DNA from 2 places in the Serratia sp. KH_031 genome. Region 1 is predicted to be linked to the other one. Evidence: predicted binding sites of a transcription regulator. Region 1 holds the regulator's gene; the other holds the start of a gene.
The links. Region 1 encodes CRP, which controls carbon source genes, mostly activating them, when cyclic AMP is high. Its sites were predicted from a motif close to ATGTGANNNNNNTCACAT; they were not measured.
Positions count from the first base shown of each region.

Region 2: the regulator CRP is predicted to act here: its motif matches at 1,666-1,683, upstream of yrbN (protein YrbN).

Region 1 is NZ_CM174496.1:4,432,739-4,436,489, reverse strand. It holds gene AC3ISQ_RS20130 (YccS/YhfK family putative transporter) at 1-1,035, opposite strand, end outside; gene crp (cAMP-activated global transcriptional regulator CRP) at 1,093-1,725, opposite strand; gene AC3ISQ_RS20120 (OsmC family protein) at 2,101-2,508, shown strand; gene AC3ISQ_RS20115 (LysR substrate-binding domain-containing protein) at 2,511-3,419, opposite strand; gene AC3ISQ_RS20110 (MFS transporter) at 3,613-3,751, shown strand, end outside.
Region 2 is NZ_CM174496.1:4,329,173-4,332,923, forward strand. It holds gene AC3ISQ_RS19505 (DEAD/DEAH family ATP-dependent RNA helicase) at 1-1,589, opposite strand, end outside; gene yrbN (protein YrbN) at 1,570-1,659, opposite strand; gene nlpI (lipoprotein NlpI) at 1,773-2,657, opposite strand; gene pnp (polyribonucleotide nucleotidyltransferase) at 2,787-3,751, opposite strand, start outside.

The sequences.
Region 1 (3,751 bases):
ACGTGATTGCCTGATCATTAGATTGCGGCGATACAGCGGATACTGGGTGCGCAGCAGGCGAGCAATGCGGCTGAAATGGTAATAGCAGAACTTACCGACCGGGTTATCGGCGTGTTGCAATGCCACTTTTTCCAGCGCCGCCAGTTCATTGGTCATGCTAAAACGCTGCGAGTGGTGATGGTAAAGAATGTCGTTGGCGACTACGCGCAAACGAGCGGCGATCACCTGCGCATTACGGCGGATGATGGCTTCGGCCTGACTCTGTGCCACCAGTTTTTGTACTTCTTCCGGCAAATGCAGGCTGACGGTGATGTGTTCTTGCAAATCGAGTGCGACTTGGAATGCGCGTTGCAGGCGTTTTTGCTCCATGTTGTTGGCATGGGGCAGGAAATTAAGTTGTTGATACAGCAGGCTGATAATGTCCATCACCTGTTGCTGACGTTGCAGCAATGGCGGCAGTGCGGTTTCTGGGTCAGTGTGCTGGGTCAGCAATGAATATTTAGCTTCCAAGTAATCTGCCAGTTGGCGATACAGCAAACTGAGTGACTCGCGCATCGGCTGCTCTTTCCACAGCTTGAACCAGAACCAAGTGAACAAGCCATACCAAGCGGTGCCGACGATATACAACAACGGCGCATGCCAGATCGGTACCGTACCGGCCATGCTGAGAGAGAAAATAGCGGCCACCATCGCAGCCGGTAGCATGCGAGCGTGGAGCGGACTGATTTCCCCGGTAACGCCGAGCAGTAATGCCAAACCGAGAACTAACCAAGGTAACGGGACGTGCCACAGTAGAGCCTGTTGTAACAGTAAGCTACTGAAGGCGAACAACAAACCGCCGACGATCAGGCGTTTGAAAAAGCGTTTATGGGGAGTATCTAAACCCGCGATATTGCAGCAGGCGGGAACCAAAGAAAACATCAGGCCGAGTTGCAGTGAGCCAATCAGCAGGCCGAATGCGACAGGCAGGCAAAGCACCAGCGTTTGTCGCAGTGCGTAATTCACTTCCGGGTGATAAATCAGCCGCCGCCACATGATGTTTTACCGATAAAAAAATGGCGCGAATTGATTATCGCGCCATTTTTTCTGGGATTAACGAGTACCGTATACCACGATGGTTTTGCCGTGTGCGGAGATCAGATTTTGATCTTCCAGCATTTTCAATATACGGCCAACGGTTTCGCGGGAGCAGCCGACGATCTGACCAATTTCCTGACGGGTGATTTTAATCTGCATACCGTCTGGGTGGGTCATGGCATCAGGTTGCTTCGCCAAGTTCAGTAGGGTTTGCGCGATACGTCCAGTCACGTCGAGGAAAGCGAGGTTGCCCACTTTTTCGGAAGTCACTTGCAGACGGTCTGCCATCTGCGCAGACAGGCGCATCAAAATGTCCGGGTTTACCTGAATCAGTTGGCGGAATTTTTTATAAGAAATTTCAGCCACTTCACAGGCAGTTTTTGCCCGAACCCAAGCACTGCGCTCCTGGCCTTCTTCAAATAATCCAAGCTCGCCGATGAAGTCCCCCTGATTGAGGTAGGACAAAATCATCTCTTTACCTTCTTCATCTTTGATCAGCACCGCTACGGAGCCTTTCACGATGTAGTAAAGCGTTTCGGCCTTTTCACCTTGGTGAATCAGCGTACTCTTGGATGGATATTTGTGGATATGGCAATGAGACAGGAACCATTCGAGAGTCGGGTCTGTTTGCGGTTTGCCGAGAACCATTCGCTGTTATCCTCTGTTGTAATCTATCTGTATCGCTGGGATCAGAGTTCCCTGTCAAACAAGCTGAAGCCGGGTGTGAGATAATGGGCTATCAGAAAGTTTTGAGGTGTTCGATAAAAATACGCCGTCGCCCTAGCATATTAACTTGCTACCGGAGCTGCAAGCTACATTCTGTTAACATAACGATATCAGGACTTTTCTATAGACTGCCCCGAAACCCATGTTCCAGAAAGTGTTATTTCGGCTCTGTTTGTAGCACAGAGTGAGGCAAGTGTCTTGTGTTGTCTCGCTTCAGCATGATTAGTGTCAGGTTCCGTTGCCAGTTTCACGGTGAAAGCGTAGTCTGACATTCAGAAATTAACCGGAGTAACCATTATGTATGCAAGAGTTAAGTGGATAGAAGATTTGACATTTTTGGGTGAATCCGCGTCTGGTCATCAGGTTTTGATGGATGGCAATGCGGGTGAAAAAGCGCCAAGCCCAATGGAGATGGTATTGATGGCTGTTGGGGGATGCAGCGCTATCGATGTGGTCTCTATCCTGCAAAAAGGACGCAATGACGTGCGTGATTGTGAGGTAAAACTCACCTCTGAGCGCCGTGAAGAAGTTCCGCGTACTTTTACCCATATCAACTTGCATTTTATTGTTACCGGTAAAGAACTTAGCGATAAGGCTGTTGAACGTGCGGTCGATCTTTCTGCTGAGAAATATTGCTCAGTGGCGCTGATGCTGGGTAAAGCCGCAAAAGTGACCCACAGCTTTGAAATTCAGCTCGTCGAATAACCTTACCAAGCATAGCGTTGGCACAGCCGACGCAGCAGATCGAGAAATCGCCGCGCCGTAATGGTTAGCGGCGATTTTTGCGAATACAGCACGCAATACTGCGCTGGCGGCAAACTGGTGATCGGCAATGTGACCAGACGATGCTCTAGACCAAAAGGTGCCTGCATCGCACGCGCGACAATGGTGAGGTAATCGGCGTTCAACACTAGACTCAACCCGCTAACGACCGAATCTGAACGAATGGGTGCCATATCGAGCTGTTGATAAAAGGTGCCGAGCTCAGATTGCAGATACTGGTAGTAGCCCATATCCGTTTCCGGTAACAGCCATTTGGCCGAGCGGAGTTCATCTAGCGAGGTAGCTTTCGCAAGTGGGTGGCTGTGGCGAGCGATAATACCGAATGAGGCATTGAACAGCGGTTCACACACCAATTCCTCCAGCGGTAGTTCGGGGCTGACGCTACCGACGACAAAATCCAGCTTTCCTTCACGTAACGCAGGTAACAAGGTAGAAAGTTGAGCTTCTCGGATCACCAGACTGGCTTGTGGAAACTGAGATCTGAAAGCTTCTGTGAGCTCCGGTAGCACAGTCAGTGCTAATAGCGAAGACAGCCCCAGCGCCACCGTACCCTGACCATGTTGTTCTATTTGCTCAATTTCTTCTGCCGCTCTTTGTAACTCTTCCAGAATAAACTGCATTCGCTGAGCAAAAGCGCGCCCGGTTTCCGTCAGCGTCATGCCCTGATTACTGCGCATAATCAACTGGGTATCGAGTGCTAACTCCAGTTCGCGCAAGCTACGGCTCACCGCCGGTTGTGATTGTTGTAAAGCCCGTGCTGCGCCGCGAATACTGCCGCTGCGAATGATTTGTTGAAACACTTTCAATTGCTGGATCTTGGGCAAATAACGCACGTCTTCCCCCCTATAACTAAAAAGCATCACTCAATAGATAATTGCATCTTATGCCGTTGGTATAAAGGCGATATTTTCATCATTCCTGCATAACGTATTGTTATTAAAAACATAAAGTGACGAAGATCACATTATCCACTGTTGTCGGCAAGGAGGCTGTTTGTCGGCGTGATAACTCAAAGGAATACTGGTCATGAACCCACGTTCGTTGATGATTTTTTTACTATTTACCGGGTATGTCATTGTTTATATAGACAAGACAGTGATGGGGTTTGCTCTGCTACCGATTGAGCGAGAATTCAATTTGCAGGCGGAACAACTGGGTTATATCA
Region 2 (3,751 bases), 100 kb from region 1:
GCAAACAGCTTGATGTTACCAATGTAACGGCTGCTGATATCACCTTCGTTGGCAATAGCTCCAACGATATGACGAACTTCTACACCGTCATCACGGCCCACTTCGATGCGGTACAACTGCATCTCACCAACGTCACGACGTTCGCGACGTGGGCGATCGCCACCATCACGGCTGTCTGGACGTGCATCACGACGACGATCATTACCACGATCGTCACGCTCGTTGAATTCACGACGTTGACGAGGTTTGAATACTGGATCTGGTGGCAGAATCAATGGACGTTCGCCCTGTGCCATTTTCAGCAAAGCTGCGGCCAGAGTTTCCATATCCAGATCTTCTTCCGGTTGCAGCTTAGCCAGCAGCGCACGGTACATGTCCAGATCGCTGCTTTCCAGCTGCTGCTGTACTTTCGCGGCGAACTTGCTCAGACGACGTTGACCCAACAGTTCACCATTTGGCAGTTCCACTTCTGGAATGGTCAGCTTCATCGTGCGTTCGATATTGCGCAGCAGGCGACGTTCACGGTTCTCTACGAACAGCAATGCGCGACCCGCACGACCCGCACGACCGGTACGGCCGATACGGTGAACGTAAGACTCTGAATCCATAGGGATGTCATAGTTTACAACCAGGCTTATACGCTCAACGTCCAGACCACGAGCAGCAACGTCGGTCGCGATCAAGATGTCCAAACGACCATCTTTCAGACGCTCCAGAGTCTGCTCACGCAGTGCTTGGTTCATGTCGCCGTTCAGTGCCGCGCTGTTGTAACCACTGCGCTCCAGCGCCTCAGCCACTTCCAGAGTTGCATTTTTAGTACGAACGAAAATGATCGCCGCATCAAAATCTTCTGCTTCCAGGAAACGTACCAGCGCATCGTTTTTACGCATGCCGTGCACAGTCCAATAGCTCTGGCTGATGTCTGGGCGAGTCGTCACGCTAGACTGAATACGCACTTCTTGTGGCTCTTTCATGAAGCGACGGGTAATACGACGGATTGCTTCCGGCATGGTAGCAGAGAACAGAGCGGTCTGATGTTCAGCCGGGATCTGCGCCATGATGGTTTCGACGTCTTCGATGAAGCCCATACGCAGCATTTCATCAGCTTCGTCCAGTACCAAACCACTCAGATTAGAGAGGTTCAGAGTACCGCGTTTCAGGTGGTCAAGCAGACGGCCCGGTGTCCCCACAACGATTTGTGGACCTTGACGCAGAGCACGCAGCTGTACGTCGTAACGTTGGCCGCCGTACAGGGCTACTACGTTAACGCCGTTCATGTGTTTAGAGAAATCGGTCATGGCTTCAGCAACCTGAACCGCCAGCTCACGGGTCGGTGCCAGAACCAGAATTTGTGGCGCTTTCAAAGAAGCATCCAAGTTGTGCAGCAATGGCAGCGAGAACGCCGCAGTTTTGCCGCTACCGGTCTGTGCCATACCCAGCACATCGCGACCGTTTAACAGGTGAGGAATACACTCAGCCTGGATTGGTGATGGTTTTTCGTATCCCAGATCGTTCAAAGCAGAAATGATCGGTGCAGACAGCCCCAGATCAGCAAAAGAGGTTTCAATCTCAGTAGTAGTCGTAGTCATGTACACTTGCCTCATTATGAATGGCAGCCAGTCTGCATAACTCGTCGTGAAAATTTTCAGCTATTTTCATTGAAAAGTGTGAACCGGCTCAAATTAGATTATAAAACGAACAAAAAAGCCCTCACCCGTTAGGGCGATAGCTCTGGTTGTTACACCATGTCTACCAAGCTAAATGTTCGTCAGCTATTGCTGGTCCGATTCCGATAGGTCGTCTTGTTCTTGGCCCAACAGCGCCAATTCCAACAATGCATAGCGGTGCTCAACAAAATTATGAACGTTGTTAGCGACCGTCAGTTTGAACATCGCCAAGGCGGTGTTCGTGTCCCCCAGACTTAGGTAATGTTTACCTAAATAGAAGTCAGTTTCACTGAGATGCTCAGCGAGCGAAGTGTTATCCGTTGCATCTGCCTTGAGGCGTTCCATCAGCGTTTTTTCGCTGATTTTGCCCAGGTAGAATTCGACAATATTCCATCCCCATTGCCCTCTGTCCGACTTGTCGTAACGCTGTTCTAGCGAAACAACGGCTTTCTTGGGATCAATTTCTCTCTCCACAAGGTACAGCCATAACGAACGGAAGGGATCGTTTGGGTCGTCTTGATAAAACGCCAGCAGATCATCCTGCGCTAATGGGTAGCGACCGCCATAATACAGTGCGATGCCCCGATTTAAACGCGCGTAATTGTAAGTTGGATCAAGCTCTAGTACCGAATCAAACGCTTCATAGGCAGCATCAAAATTGCCTGCCTGCGTTAAGTAAATGCCCAGGTAGTTGAAAACTTCCGGCATATCAGGACGTATTGCCAGCGCTTGCGAAAAATCGTTGCGCGCTAGTGCACGTAGCCCGAGGCTATCATACAGCACACCGCGCTCATATAAAAGCTGCGCACGCTCATCGTCCGTCAGTGCCCGGCTGGCAAGTATTTGTTCCATGCGCGCCAAGATCACTTCCTGCTGCAGAGTTGGCTGCAACGGGATAGCCAGAACTTCGTCTTTACGCCAATCATGGTTGCTGCATCCTGCCAGCATGAGTGCTGTCGCAACGTAACACCAGCGCAAGAAAGGCTTCATTTCCCACTCCCGAAGACAAACATTGGGTGAACGTCCTGTCCTCCGCTTGCTAAATACGCGAGCATCCTACCCGCGCTATACGAACAGCTCCCAACCTCATGGCGGGGAGCTGTAAAACTGTGTTTACAGTTACTCTGCTTCAGGTGCAGGAGCCGCAGCTTCTGGAGCTGTTGCTTCTTTGATGCTCAGGCGTACACGGCCCTGACGATCAACTTCCAGTACCTTAACGGGTACTTCCTGACCCATTTGCAGATAATCAGTCACTTTCTCAACGCGCTTGTCAGCGATTTGAGAGATGTGAACCAGACCTTCTTTACCGCCGCCGATAGCCACGAAGGCACCGAAGTCAACGATACGGGTCACTTTACCTTGGTATACACGACCAACTTCAATCTCAGCAGTGATCTCTTCGATACGACGGATAGCGTGTTTTGCTTTGTCGCCATCGGTCGCAGCAATTTTCACTGTACCATCATCTTCGATTTCAATGGTAGTGCCAGTCTCTTCAGTCAGCGCACGGATCACTGCACCACCTTTACCGATCACATCCTTGATTTTGTCTGGATTGATCTTGATGGTGTGGATACGTGGTGCGAACTCGGAGATATCGCCACGCGGAGTACTGATTGCCTGCTCCATCACACCCAGAATGTGCAAACGCGCACCTTTGGCTTGATTCAGTGCAACCTGCATGATTTCGCGGGTAATACCTTCGATTTTGATGTCCATTTGCAGCGCGGTGATACCTTCACGGCTACCGGCTACTTTGAAGTCCATGTCACCCAGGTGATCTTCGTCACCCAGAATGTCAGATAGAACGACAAAGTTGTTGTCTTCTTTCACCAGACCCATCGCGATACCCGCAACGGCTGCTTTGATCGGTACACCTGCGTCCATCAGTGCTAAAGAAGCACCACAGACGGAAGCCATGGAAGAAGAACCGTTTGATTCAGTGATTTCAGAAACCACACGCACGGTGTACGGGAACTCGTCACCTTTTGGCATTACTGCCAACACACCGCGTTTTGCCAGACGACCGTGACCAATTTCACGACGTTTTGGCGAACCAACCATCCCGGTTTCACCCACAGAGT